Regions from separate parts of the Blautia sp. HCN-20427 genome, predicted to be linked through region 2. Evidence: predicted binding sites of a transcription regulator. Region 2 holds the regulator's gene; the other holds the start of a gene.
The links. Region 2 encodes Rex, which represses fermentation and respiration genes when NADH is low (regulators of the CRP and FNR family bind a similar motif). Its sites were predicted from a motif close to ATTGTTAANTANTTAACAAT; they were not measured.

Region 1: WKT17_RS14555 (oxidoreductase) is a predicted target of Rex. The motif match lies at 3,187-3,206, and genes of this name have one in related genera.

The regions. Positions count from the first base shown of each region.
Region 1 covers NZ_JBBKBX010000031.1:4,753-12,288, reverse strand. Annotated here, with positions in the region: gene WKT17_RS14560 (PTS transporter subunit IIC) at 57-1,109, shown strand; gene WKT17_RS14555 (oxidoreductase) at 1,168-3,162, opposite strand; gene WKT17_RS14550 (LysR family transcriptional regulator) at 3,333-4,220, shown strand; gene WKT17_RS14545 (LysR family transcriptional regulator) at 4,264-5,148, opposite strand; gene WKT17_RS14540 (shikimate dehydrogenase) at 5,330-6,205, shown strand; gene aroD (type I 3-dehydroquinate dehydratase) at 6,238-6,999, shown strand; gene WKT17_RS14530 (AraC family transcriptional regulator) at 7,023-7,536, opposite strand, start outside.
Region 2 covers NZ_JBBKBX010000023.1:45,293-52,828, reverse strand. Annotated here, with positions in the region: gene alr (alanine racemase) at 1-511, opposite strand, end outside; gene WKT17_RS13240 (NAD(P)H-hydrate dehydratase) at 530-2,008, opposite strand; gene WKT17_RS13235 (redox-sensing transcriptional repressor Rex) at 2,092-2,739, opposite strand; gene abc-f (ribosomal protection-like ABC-F family protein) at 2,904-4,814, shown strand; gene WKT17_RS13225 (NADP-dependent isocitrate dehydrogenase) at 4,858-6,066, opposite strand; gene WKT17_RS13220 (GntR family transcriptional regulator) at 6,088-6,753, opposite strand; gene WKT17_RS13215 (2-isopropylmalate synthase) at 6,773-7,536, opposite strand, start outside.

The sequences.
Region 1 (7,536 bases), on a different contig from region 2:
GACAGTAAACAAGACAGTAAAACAAAGAAGACGTCAGAAGGAAGGAGAATCCATTCATGAAAGAATTTTTGAGAAGAAAAAACATCATTTTTTCTGCCAAGCGATATGGGATTGACGCTTTAAGCGCCATGGCACAGGGGTTATTTGCCTCTCTGCTTATCGGGACGATTATCAGTACCCTGGGGGAGCAGTTGGGCATTGATATTCTGGTAACCGTGGGAACTTATGCCAAAGGAGCCACAGGTGCAGCTATGGCTATTTCCATAGGCTATGCATTGCAGTGTCCGCCCCTGGTGCTGTTTTCGCTGACAGCCGTAGGCATGGCGGCCAATGAGCTGGGCGGTGCGGGAGGCCCGCTGGCAGTTCTGATTGTAACTATTTTTGCGGCGGAAGCAGGCAAGCTGGTTTCCAAGGAGACAAAAATAGATATTATTGTAACACCTTTTGTATCTATTGCCGTGGGTGTACTGTTGTCTCTTTGGTGGGCACCCGCTATCGGCTACGCAGCCAGCAGCGTAGGAAATGCCATTATGTGGGCAACAGAACTGCAGCCGTTTTTTATGGGTATTTTGGTTTCCGTCATAGTAGGGATTGCACTGACACTTCCTATCAGCAGCGCGGCAATCTGTGCAGCTCTTTCTCTTACCGGTCTGGCCGGTGGAGCGGCAGTGGCAGGCTGCTGTGCCCAGATGGTGGGCTTTGCAGTGATGAGTTTTAAGGAAAACCGGTGGGGTGGTCTTTTTGCCCAGGGAATCGGAACCTCCATGCTGCAGATGGGAAATATTGTGAGAAATCCGAAAATCTGGCTTCCACCGACTTTGGCTTCAGCGATTACCGGACCGATGGCCACCTGCCTGTTTCATATGGAAATGAACGGAGCGGCAGTTGCTTCCGGTATGGGAACCTGTGGCTTTGTGGGACAGATAGGTGTGTATACAGGCTGGGTACAGGATATGGCAAGCGGCGCCAAAGCAGCGATTACCCCCATGGACTGGATTGGCATGATTCTTATCTGCTTTGTACTGCCCGCAGTGCTGACCTGTGTCATTGCCATACCTTTCAGAAAGAAAGGATGGATTGGAGAAAATGATTTGAAACTGGATTTATAAAAATAAAGTATGGGTCTGGTGCACGACGCAAGGTGTACCAGACCCATATTCTGTGTTTTTATAAATATCCGTGTTTTTCCAGTGTGTTTAGGATGTTGCGTCCTTCGTCTGTACCTTCAATGATACGTCTCGCCCGGACACTGTCACCAATGTTGATAACTTCAATTTCGTCACCAAAGGCGTTCTGGAGCTCAGCCAGAACCGGTGTGTTGGCTTTCATTCCGAGGCAGACAAATCCGTAATCAAAGTTTAAAGTTTCTTTGCCTTCCGGGGTTTCCACCAGGAAAGAATCGTCCCGGACTTCTTTCAATGCGGTGTTAGGCATTTGGCGGACATGGTATTTATCCATCAGGGCAAAGGTGCCGACCTTGGATATGGGGTCAATTCCGTTTCCGATTGCAGGGAGCATTTCTACGATAGAGACTTCTGCGCCCCGCGGAGCAAAGAACTCCACCACGTCCAGTCCTACGGCACCGCCGCCGATGACGCAGACTTTCTTTCCGGTCATATCCTCCGGATACTGGTCTACATGCTGAATCATATCAAAAATAGAGTACACATGGCTTCCGGGTTTGCCCAGTGTGTCGTGAAGCCCGGCAATGGGAGGAAGCAGCGGGAGAGAGCCTGTAGCATTGACAAGGATGTTAGGCTTCAGGTTTTTGATAAATTCGGTGGTAGCTTCAGTCTGGGTAAACACAAACAGGTTTTTTAATTTGTGCGCACGGTGGATCAGGTAATTGGGGAAATCTGCCAGACGTTTTTTGTCCGGAATCTTGGAAATCTCTGCAGCCAATCCGCCAAGATACGGTTTTTTCTCAATGAGGAAGGTTGTACATCCCACTTCGGCGGCTGTACAGGCAGCCTCAAGGCCGGCAGTTCCGCCTCCGATTACAACGACATTGCAGGGCTTGGAAACCCGTTGTTTTTTGTAGACTTCTCCGTGGAGAACGGCAGGATTTACAGTACAGCGGATAGGACGGTTAATGCCGATTCGGTTTCCGGCGCACCCGATGTTGCAGGAAATACATTTGCGGATATCACAGACATCTCCGAATTCCACTTTGTTTACCCAGTCCGGGTCTGCAATCAGTCCCCGTCCCATACCGATGATGTCCGCGTCGCCTTTTGCAAGAATGTCTTCCGCAACCTGGGGATTTCGGATATTTCCCGTAGTTACACAAGGTTTTCCGTAGCGTTCTTTTACTGCTTTTGCCATGTAAGAGCGCCAGCCGTCCGGCAGATAGTTGGCGTCAATCTGATACTGAATAGAACTGTTCAGTCCCGCAGATACGTCGATAACGTCGGCTTCTTCCTGGAAATATTGAAGGTAATCCAGAGTATCCTCCAGAGTGTTGCCGCCTTCCAGAAATTCATCGGCGCTGATTCGCACGAAGATGGGGAAATGCGGCCCAACCTGTGCGCGGACTTCCTCCAGAACCATACGGGCAAAGCGGGCGCGATTTTCAGCGCTTCCGCCGAATTCGTCTGTCCGGTGGTTGGTAAGCGGAGATAAAAACTGGCTGATGAGGTAGGAATGTCCGGCGTGAATTTCTACAGTATCAAATCCGGCAGCCTGAGCCCGTTTTGCCGCTTGTCCGTATTTTTTTACAATCTGAAGAATTTCTTCTTTCTCTAACGGGCGCGGAATTTCACCTCCGGCTTTGGAAGGAATGTCAGAGGCAGAGACCGGCTGCATCTGGGTACGGGCAGACTGAGCCGAAGCCCCGGCATGGTTAATCTGAATACCGATACAGGCGCCGTGTTTGTGGACAGTTTCTGTTAATTTGAACAGACGCGGAAGATAATTGTCATGGTCAATGCGGAGCTGGGTGGTTCCGTTGGAACCCAGCGGGTAATCTACGTTTGCATTTTCTACCATAATTAAACCGGTGCCGCCTCTGGCGCGCTGCTCGTAATAATTAATATGAAGAAAGCTCATCTCGCCGCTTTGTTCACCGTAGTTTGTACCCATGGGTGTCATCATAATTCTGTTTTTCATCGTCATGCGGCGGATGGTCAGTGGTTCAAAGATGTGTTTGTACATGCTTTTCATAAGGAACTCCTCCTGTTTTCTGGATTTGATATTTGATTAACAATCTATGTTCTGACCGTATTATAGGGAAAAATAAACCATAAAACAAATGCATATTTTTATTAATATCTATAGAAATTAACTATTAGTTATGGTATTCTGTATAAAAAGGTGAGAAGGGAGTGAGTTGTATGAAGCTGCATCAGTTAAATTATTTTGTGGCACTGGCACGTTTGGAGCATTACACAAAAGCGGCAGAAGAGATTGGAATTTCTCAGCCAACGCTGAGTCATGCAATTGCCGGACTGGAGGAAGAACTGGGTGTAAAGTTGTTCCGCAAGCAGGGAAGAAATGTGGTACTGACAAAGTATGGGAGATTTTTCCTGGGGTATGTGGAGGAATCCATGAATGTACTGGAACTGGGAGTCTCTAAGACAAAGGGGATGGCGGGACAGACCAAAGGGGTCATTGATTTGGCATATATCTATACACTGGGCAGTGAATTTGTGCCTCGTCTGGTGGGGGATTTTCTGCGAAGTCATGAAGAACTGGAAACAGAGTTTCATTTTACCGTGGGGAATACGTCAGAACTTATCCAGGGGCTGAAGGATGAAAAGTATGATATTGCCTTCTGTTCCATGATGGAGAATGAACCGGAAGTCAGCTTTACACCAGTAGGAACACAGAATCTGGTTGTAGTCATACCGAAACAACATCCTCTGTCCGGAAGAGGGGAAGTGGATTTGGAAGAGGCTGCCCTTTATCCGCAGATTTATTTTACACAGGGAAGCGGCCTTCGGCCGGTGGTGGACAGGCTCTTTGAAATGGCGAAAATCAGACCCCAGATTGCTTATGAAATAGAGGAAGACGGTGCAATGGCCGGGCTTGTAGCACAGAATTTCGGTATTGCGGTCATGCCGGATATTCCCCTTCTTAAAAATATGAATGTGGAAGTGCTGAAGCTGCGCTCGCCCCGGTATCAGCGTTACATCTATATGGCGCTGTCCAAGGAGAATTATCAGACTCCCATTGTAGAAAAATTCGCAGAATATGTAAAAGCCTTATATGGAAAATACTAGTTTAAGATTCGTTGTACCAGAAAACCTCCGGCAGGGACACCAATTACAGATGTGTCCCGTCCTTTATGATAAACTGGAGAAAATTCCGGACCGCCGGAATCATATAATGGTCTTTTAGATAGGCCAGATAAACGGTATGAACCAGATGTATGTCACGAAGCGGCAGAATCCGGATATTGCGTTTGCGGATGGCCTCCGTATCTGCCACCAGGGCTATGCCGAAATCTTCCTCCACAAGGGCAGAGATGGCGTTTTCATCAGGGGACTCGCAGATGAAATTCGGGGTGATTCCGTGGGAAGAAAATATCTGCCGCGTATATTTTCCCAGACCGGAGCTTTTGTCATACCCAATCAGCGGATAGGCGCTAAGTTCAGACAGGGAAACCGCGTCTTTGGCGCACAGCGGATGTCCCTTGGGCGTGATGACGGTCATATTCTGGTGGATAATAGGAATAAACTTAATATTTGGTTCGTTTTCCATATAGGAACAGAACACAAGGTCAAAGAGCTCCTTTTTCAGTCCTTCAATCAGTTGGGGTGTGTGGAGCTGATGGAAGCTGAAGGTAATGTTCTTATAGCGTTCCTGGCTTAAAAAACGCCTTACAGTATGAGGGATATAGCGGTTCGCCAGGGGAAAGACATATGCAATATCAACGTGTCCCTCATCCTGGGCAAGCTGGTGCATACGAAAGAGGGCAGTCTCCGTCTCCTGCAGAATCCGCTCTGCGTGTTCCAGAAAGATTCGCCCGTATTTGGTAAGCCGCACATTGCGTCCCTGCCGTTCAAAAAGAATGATGTTCAGCTCCTCTTCCAGGGAAGCAATAGAGCGGCTTAGGGAAGGCTGGGAAATATTAAGTTCTGCGGCAGCCTGCCGGAAATGCTGATGTGCGGCAACTGTCCGGAAATATAATAACTGATTTAATGTCATATCAAATTCCTCCTGTCAGACATTATAACACAATTAATAGCATAAAGGTATCGAAAAAGGTAAAAAGATGTATTAGAACTATCCGGCGGACTGGATTATAATTAAGAGCAGCTAAGTTGTTTAGTAATTAACAAAGTCAAAAGGTACAGACAGATACCGTTATGAATGGAGGAAAATAAACATGGCAGAAAGAATTACAGGTCACACAGAATTAATCGGACTGATGGCATATCCTATCAGACATTCCAGTTCCCCGGCCATGCACAACGAAGCATTTGCCAATCTGGGACTTGATTATGCATATATTGCATTTGAAGTGGATAACGACTCTCTGGAGGATGCGGTCAAGGGACTTCGCGCATTGAAAATGAGAGGCTCAAATGTGTCCATGCCTAATAAGACAGTGGTACATAAGTATCTGGACAAGCCTTCTCCGGCAGCAGAAATGTGTAAAGCAGTAAACACGATTGTCAATGACAACGGAGTGTTGACCGGACATATTACGGATGGTATCGGATATATGGCGGCGTTAAAGGATAATCACATTGATGTAATTGGAAAGAAAATGACCATTGTCGGCGCCGGAGGAGCAGCCACAGCCATTCAGGTACAGGCAGCGCTGGACGGAGTAAAAGAGATATCTATTTTCAATGCAAGAGATAAATTCTGGGACAATGCAGTTGAAACGGTAAAGAAGATTAATGAAAATACAGAATGTAAAGCTGCTTTATATGACCTGGCTGATTTGGATAAGTTAAAAGAAGAGATGGAAGACAGTTATCTGTTTACCAATGCCACGGGAGTAGGAATGAAACCCTTAGAGGGGCAGACCTATATTCCGGACAAATCCTTTTTCCGTCCGGATTTAATTGTCATAGATATTGTATACTTCCCAAGAGAAACCGCTCTTCTTAAAATGGCAAAAGAAGCCGGCTGTAAGACGATGAATGGTCTTGGTATGATGTTGTTCCAGGGGTCAGCGGCCTTTGAACTGTGGACCGGACAGCCTATGCCGATAGAGTATATGAAGGAAATTTTGGATATTAAGTATGAATAAGAGAAGCAAGCAGAAAACGAGGAGGATATAAGATGAATCCAGTAGTAGTCAGAAATGTAAAAATCGGAGAGGGAATCCCGAAAATCTGTGTTCCCATTGTGGGCGTCACAAGAGAAGAAATCCTTGCAGCCGGAGCCCGTATCCGGGAAATCGGAGCAGATGTGGCAGAATGGCGCGCAGACTGGTATGAGGAGGTATTCCATTTGGAAAAGACCAGGGAGACAGCCGGATTACTTAGGCAGACGCTGGGTGACCTGCCCCTTCTTTTTACATTTAGAACATCAAAAGAGGGCGGGGAAAAAGCCATGGAAACCGAAGCGTATGTCCGTTTGAATCAGGAGATGGCAGAAAGCGGAAGTGTGGATTTGGTGGATGCAGAGCTCTTTACCGGAGATGAGGAGGTCAGACAGATTGTAAAAACAGCGCACCAATGCGGTGCCAAGGTCATTGTTTCAAACCATGATTTCCATAAGACGCCGGATAAGGAAGAGTTGTTAAAACGTCTGTGCAAAATGCAGGAATTGGGAGCGGATATTCCGAAGATTGCAGTTATGCCGCAGAATAAAAAGGATGTATTGACACTTCTTGCAGCCACGGAAGAAATGACAAGCGTGTATGCAGACCGCCCGGTGATTACCATGTCTATGGCAGGAACCGGAGTGTTAAGCCGCCTGTGCGGAGAAGTCTTTGGCTCTGCATTGACCTTTGGAGCAGCAGGAAAAGCTTCTGCTCCCGGTCAGATGGCAGTGGAGGACTTAAAAACTGCACTGGAGCTTCTGCATAAGAGTCTGTAAGCGGAACAGCGGCAGTTTGCAGCTTATTCGTCAGAAACGGTCTGGTCAGGGGATTTCCGGTAGGCGTTGGGTGTCATGCCGCAGATACGCTTGAACAGCCTGGTAAAGTAGTGAATGTCTGCAATACCGCACCTTTCCGCAATGGATTTAATCGGAACATCTGTCTTGGCCAGAAGGGTTTTGGCATATGAAATCCTCAGATTTGTCACATAATCTGTGAGAGAAATTCCTATTTCTTTGGAAAAAAGGGTGGACAGATAGCTGGCATTGACCCCCAGGTGCTCGGACAGGGTTTTCAGTGTCAGGTCTGCGCTCAGGTCGGTTTCCATATAAGCCAAAACCTTTTTCAGCAGAGGGGAGTGTACCTTGTGCTGGTGTTCCTTTACAATCCGGCAGTAGCCCAGTACGATTTTTCGCTGGTGCTCGAAGACCTGCTCCACGGAGGTGAGTTTTTCCAGTGTGGAAACATTATGGTTGGAATATGCATCAATGTGGACAGGGTGTACACCGGCATGTTCCGTAGCTTTGCGCAAAAGG
Region 2 (7,536 bases):
CCCTGGCAAAATGAGTAAAAATTCCCTCTGCTTCAAGTCCGGGAAGTTTGGAAATCTTTACAATCTCCGGAATGTCCTCCTGCGGACTGCGATACCCGATACGAGTCATGCCGGTATCAATTTTAATATGTATTTTCAAAGTTTTTCCGGCTTTTTTTGCAGCCTGTGACAGTTTTTCGGCCATAGACAGCTTAAATACTGTGGGACGGAAGTCCTCCTGTACAATCCGGTCGTAATCTTCTTCGTAAGTATAGCCTAAAATAAGAATGGGCTTTTGAATCCCTGCCCGGCGCAGCTCCATACCCTCGTCCACAGTCGCAACCGCAATTCCCCAGATATAGGGATAAGATTCGATTTCTTTTGCCAGGGGTATGGCACCGTGCCCATAGCCATCCGCTTTCAGCACAGCTATAATCTGTGTGTCTTTTTGCAGGTTTTTCTTTATGTTTTCCAGATTATATGCAATGGCGTCCAGGTTGATGTTTGCCTGGATTCTTTTCTGTATCTTCATAATTGTCCTTCTTTCCTGTTAAAGTTCCTTCAGAATCTCTCCTGCAGCTTCTAAAATATCACCCGCCAGCATAGCGGCTCTGCCCTTTTTCTCTGCTGCCAAATCTCCTGCCTTTCCATGGAGATAAACACCTGTGCAGGCTGCCTCCCATGGAGAAAGTCCCTGAGCCAGAAGCCCCAGAATCAGTCCGGTGAGCACATCTCCGCTTCCGGCTGTCGCCATACCGTCATTGCCGCACAGATTGATACAGGTTTCCTCTGTTCCCCGGCTGATAATCGTTCTGGCATCTTTGCACACCAGCAGGACACCCAGTTTCTTTGCCGTTTCTTTGGTAATCGTCAGAGGATTTTTCTTCCATTCTTTTACAGAGATTCCCGTCATGCGGGCAAATTCTCCCAGATGAGGGGTCAGTATCACCGGAGCTTTACAGCTTTTTAAAAGCTTTTCCTTACCCTTTAGCAGATTCAGGCCATCTGCGTCAATAACCAGCGGTTTGTCTGCGTATTTCAAAAGAGTCTCTAAAAGTCTTTCCGCCTGAGGAGAAGTACCAAGACCGGGACCAATGCCGGCCACATCAGCCCAGCATAGGTTTTCTCTCACCAGGTTTTCCATATCCGCAGCGTCCTCATAAAGTGCCAGCATGGCTTCAGGGAAGCAAGTAAACAACCCCCTGTTTTCTTTTGGCGTACAGAGTTTCAGCATACCTGCGCCGCTTCGCAGAGCAGCCTGTCCGCTAAGATACGCTGCGCCGAAAATTTCCCGGCTGCCTGCGGCCAGAAAGACCTTGCCGAAGCTGCCCTTATTGCCGTCCGGTTTTCTGGTGAGTTTTTTAAGTTCCCTGTCCGTACAGGCAAAAAGCTCTGGAGACCTTTTGTCTTTGCGGTAAATGCCCACATCTGCCGTAAGCAGTTTTCCGGCATAGGCTGCACCGGGATACAGGCAGAGCCCTGCTTTCTTATAGGCAAAGGTAACGGTAAGGTCTGCCCTGACGGCACAGCCCCATACCGCTCCTGTATCTGCGTCAATACCGGAAGGGATGTCCACGGCTGCGATTTTCCCTGAAAAATCCTGTAGTTTTTCTATGGTTTCCCGGTAAAGACCCGAAACTTCCCTGGAAAGCCCTACACCCAAAAGAGCATCCACGATAGTAGTATATTCATGTACACAGAAAGTCTTGACAAAGGAAATTCCATAATTTCTGCCAATTTCTATCTGCGTTTTCATTTCTTTTGTAAAATGTTCCGGATTTCCCAAAATACAGACATGTACCTGATATCCTGCCAGAAACAAAAGCCGGGCAATGACCACACCGTCCGCCCCGTTATTTCCGGAACCGCACAGCACCAGCACTTTTGAAAGGGGAAGCCCCTCTTTTTTCATACTCTCAAAGACCTGCAGTCCCGCCCGCTCCATAAGTACCAGAGAAGGTACTCCCATGGTTTCTATGGTGTAGGCATCCAGTTCCTTCATCTGCTTTCCGGTTACAATCTCCTCCATGTTTCACCCGTCCTTTTTCCTTGCGTAAAGCGAAAAGGCTGCCGCAAAATCTCTTTTACATTTTACAGCAGCTTTTTACGTTGTTATTTTTTTGGATGTTCGTTTTCATAACAATTCAGATTATAAGACAGACGCATTAAACTTTCGGAAAGATGTACATTTTCTACGATAACATCCTCTGGTACATCCAAATCCAGATGTGCAAAATTCCAGATAGCCCGAATTCCGTTTTTTACCAGTAAATCAGCTGTCTCTGCCGCGTTGTTTTTCGGCAGGGTCAGCGTGGCTATATCCACATTCTGCTCTTTTAAAAACTCTGGAAGCTCGTCCATCATACGGATTTCATTTCCTCTGATGGAAATTCCTTTCAGTACCGGATTCACATCAAAGATACCTACAATTTTAAAGCCTCTTTTTTCAAATTTTACATAGTTGGCAAGTGCCTGTCCAAGATTACCGGCACCAATGATAATCATGTGGTACGTCTTGTCCAGTCCCAAAATTTTTCCGATTTCATCATATAAATAGGGAACATTATATCCATAGCCCTGTTGCCCGAAGCCGCCGAAATTATTCAAATCCTGACGAATCTGAGACGCGGTTACCCGCATCTTTTCGCTTAACTCATTGGAGGATATTCGTTCTACGCCTTCTTCTATAAGCTCACCTAAGTATCTGTAATATCGGGGTAGTCTTTTAATTACTGCCTTTGAAATGGATTTTCCCTCCATAACAACCCTCCTGTATTCAAAATACATATTTCTACGCTCCATTATAGTGTATTGTTAAATTAAAGTCAATTAATTTTCGTTTCTCTGTTGTCAAACCTGTATTTTTCGATATAATAAATAGGACAGCTTTCGTAGCTGTACGGAGTTTAAAGGAGATAATTATCATGATACTTGCATGTCAGAATATAGAAAAATCTTTTGATGGCGTTACCCTGCTGGCAGACGCCAGCTTCCATATTGAAGAGCGGGAAAAAGCCGCTTTGGTGGGCATTAACGGGGCAGGAAAATCCACGCTTTTTAAAATCATTGTGGGGGAACTTCCCCCGGACAGCGGGCAGGTTATTTTAGCCAAAGGGAAAACCATGGGCTATCTGGCTCAGCACCAGGAGCTGACCAGCGACTTGTCTATTTATGACGCTCTTTTGCAGGTAAAGCAGCACATTCTGGATATGGAGGTGCGTATGCGTCAGCTGGAGAAAGAGATGAAATACACCCAGGGAGAAGAATTGAACAAGATTATGGAGGCCTATTCCCGTCTGACCCATGAGTTTGAACTGGAAAACGGGTATGCCTACAAAAGTGAACTGACCGGAGTCTTAAAGGGACTTGGCTTTGCAGAGGAAGATTTCGGCAAAATGATTTCCACACTTTCCGGGGGACAGAAAACCCGTGTGGCCCTTGGCCGTCTTCTTTTATCCAAGCCGGATATCATCCTTCTGGACGAGCCTACCAACCATTTGGACATGGATTCCATTGCGTGGCTGGAAACCTATCTTTTGAACTATCCGGGGGCTGTCTTTATTGTATCCCATGACCGCTATTTCCTGGATAAGGTCGCCACGAAAATTGTGGAAATTGACAATACAAAAGTTACGTCTTTTACAGGAAACTACAGCGCCTACAGTGAAAAAAAGGCTATGCTTCGAAGAGCCGCGTATCAGGCTTACTTAAACCAGCAGCAGGAAATCAAACACCAGGAAGCCGTCATTGCCAAATTAAAGTCTTTTAACCGGGAAAAATCCATACGGCGGGCAGAAAGCCGGGAAAAAATGCTGGATAAAATAGAAGTATTGGAAAAGCCTGTGGAAGTGGACGATTCCATGCGGATTACTTTAAAGCCTCGGGTGATAAGCGGCAACGATGTGCTGACTGTAGAACACCTTACCAAGTCCTTTCCCTCTCTCCCGCTTTTTGAGGATTTAAACTTTCAGATTAAGCGGGGTGAGCGGGTGGCTATTATCGGAAGCAACGGGACGGGAAAAACCACGATTTTAAAAATTTTAAATCAGGTGATTCCTGCGGACAACGGCAGCTTCCGCCTGGGCAGCAAAGTACATATCGGATACTACGACCAGGAACACCATGTACTCCACATGGAGAAAACCATTTTTGAGGAAATTTCCGATGATTATCCAAAGCTGACGAATACGGAAATCCGCAACCTGCTGGCCGCCTTTCTCTTTACCGGAGATGATGTGTTTAAGCCGATTTCTGCTTTAAGCGGCGGGGAACGGGGGCGTGTGTCTTTAGCCAAACTTATGCTTTCCCAGGCCAACTTCCTGATTCTGGATGAGCCTACCAACCATCTGGATATTACTTCCAAAGAAATCCTGGAGGAAGCCTTAAATAACTATGAAGGTACCGTGCTCTATGTGTCCCATGACCGTTATTTTATCAATAAAACAGCCACCAGGATTCTGGACTTGACCAATCACAAACTGGTAAACTATATCGGCAATTACGATTATTATCTGGAAAAAAAGGAAGAACTGACTGACATCTATGCCCCCGAAGTCCGGGAAGAAGTTTACACAGAAACCGTATCTGCCACGAAAATGGATTGGAAGCAGCAAAAAGAGGAGCAGGCCCGTCTTCGGAAACGGGAAAATGATTTAAAGAAAACGGAAAAGGCCATTGAAGAACTGGAGCAAAGAGACAGTGAAATTGATGAGGAAATGGCAAATCCGGAGGTGGCCACTAATGTGGCAGAATGTGTCCGCCTTTCCAAAGAAAAGGCAGAAATTGCCGAAAAACTGGAAAAGCTGTATGAAAAATGGGAAGAGCTGGCTGAATAAGCGGCTCTTCCCATTTTTCAAAATTTTTCGTAAAGAGGCAGATTTAAAGTGCAGCTTCCAGCTCTTTTCGGATTTCACAGATAAAGTCCCGGCTGTTCAAAACCGTAGGGGCAGGAATACTGGTAATCAGCGCCAAATCTTTGGTCATTCTTCCGCTTTCAATGACGTTTACTGTAGCTGCTTCCAGTTTGTCTGCAAAATGCTGCAGTTTCGTGTTGTCATCCAGTTCTCCTCTTTTTCTAAGAGCTCCGCTCCAGGCAAAAATCGTTGCCACCGAGTTGGTAGAGGTTTCTTCCCCTTTTAAGTGTCTGTAATAATGGCGCTGTACTGTGCCGTGCGCTGCCTCATATTCAAAATATCCCTTGGGCGATACCAGCACAGAAGTCATCATAGCCAGAGAACCAAAGGCAGAGGAAACCATGTCACTCATAACATCTCCGTCATAATTTTTGCAGGCCCAGATAAAACCGCCTTCTGCTTTCATCACTCTGGCTACTGCGTCGTCTATGAGGGTATAGAAATAAGTCAGTCCTGTTTTTTCAAAGGCTTCTTTATATTCAGTATCATAGATTTCCTGGAAAATATCTTTAAAGGTGTGGTCATACTGTTTGGAAATGGTATCCTTAGTGGCAAACCACAAATCCTGCTGAGTATCCAGGGCATAAGAGAAACAACTTCTGGCAAAACTTTCGATAGACTCGTCCAGATTGTGCATACCCTGCAGCACACCTGCGCCCTTAAATTCGTGAATCATCTGCCGGGTTTCGGTGCCGTCCTGAGCAGTAAAGACCAGTTCTGCCTTGCCGGGGCCCGGTATCCGCATTTCTGTATTCTTGTACACATCCCCATAGGCATGTCTGGCCAGGGTAATAGGCTTCTTCCAGTTTTTCACACAGGGTTCAATGCCTTTTACAACGATGGGCGCGCGGAACACAGTGCCGTCCAGCATAGAACGAATGGTTCCGTTGGGACTTTTGTACATTTCTTTTAAGTGATATTCTTCCATACGGGCTGCATTAGGGGTAATCGTCGCGCATTTTACCCCAACCTTGTATTTTTTCACTGCGTTTGCTGCGTCTACTGTTACCGCGTCATTGGTTTCATTGCGGTATGTAAGGCCCAAGTCATAATACTCGGTTTTCAAATCCACAAAAGGCTCCAGTAATTCCTCTTTGATGATTTTCCAGAGGATTCGGGTCATTTCATCTCCATCCATTTCTACCAAAGGTGTGGTCATTGCTATTTTTCCCATAGTGGTTACGCTCCTTTTCTCTTATTTGATTTCTTCCCTTAAAACTTTTTCCATATCAAAATTCTTCAGGTTTTCCATGGTGTTGCGGATATGCAGATAAGCAGCCTCCTCGGCCCTTTTTGTATCTTTTGTCCGAATGGCTTCTAAAATGGTTTTGTGTTCGCTGTTTGAAGGGCGGGCGCGCATACGGAACTTCACAGAAGCCATTCGGACTCTCTGCAGATATTCGTGAAAATCGGAAAGGGTATGCGCCAGAATCCGGCTTCCTGATGCCTGATATAAAAGCTGATGAAACCTGCCGTCCTGCTGGCAGACCTGTTCGTAATTGCCCTTGTCTGCGTGGAAATCTGATAGATATACCGCCTCTTCCATTTCTTCCAACTGTTCTTTGGTAATGTTCTCTGCCGCCATGGCTGCACACAGTCCTTCCAGCTTTGCCCGGATTTGATACATATCCATAACGTCTTTTGAGGAAATTCCGGTGACAAAGGCTCCTTTATTTGGTATCAGCTGTACCAGTCCTTCCAGTTCCAGCTGGCGGATAGCCTCCCGGACAGGCGTACGGCTGACCCCCAGTTCCTTTCCAATGGTACATTCCACCAGCTCGTCGCCCTTTTTATACCTGCCTTTTAAAATATCCTCCCGGATTTTGTCAAATACTTTTCCTCTTAAAGATATTGCTGCCATATTGCTTTACACCTTCTTATCACAGTTCCATCTGCAGACAGTTGCAGCTTTCGGCGATCACTGCCAGAAGTTCTTCGTCTGTAAGAACTGTGACTCTTCCTTCTTCATATTGTTTATCCACCCAGGCCTTTACCATCACAGCCAGTTCACTGTTTTTGTCAATCTGCTTTTCTCCGGTCAGGTGGAAATGGTTGTTTATCCAGTGGGCAATGCCAGCCAGGCCGGAAGTATTGGAAACAGCTACCTGAGGTGCTTTCTTTAAAAATTTCTCTGTATCAAAGATATTATAAATCTCTTCATTTTTCAAGAGGCCATCTGCATGAATTCCGGCTCTCGTCACATTAAAGGAAGAACCTACAAAAGGTGTCTGAGGCGGAATGTGGTATCCCAATTCCTTTTCGTAATATTCAGCCAGTTCGGTAATGACGGTGGTGTCCATGCCGTCTAAAGTACCTTTTAACTGGGCATACTCAAAAACCATGGCCTCAAGCGGCGTATTTCCTGTCCGCTCCCCGATGCCAAAAAGAGAACAGTTTACTCCGCTGGCGCCGTACAGCCAGGCTGTAGTGGAATTGCTCACGGCTTTGTAAAAGTCATTGTGCCCATGAAACTCAATGAGTTCCGAAGGAAAACCGGCATGCGTCATAATTCCGTAAATGATACCGGGAATAGAACGCGGTATCACAGCGCCGGGATAATTGACCCCGTAGCCCATGGTATCACAGCAGCGAACCTTAATGGGAATGGAATATTCTTCCATAAGTCTCGTCAGCTCCATGCAGA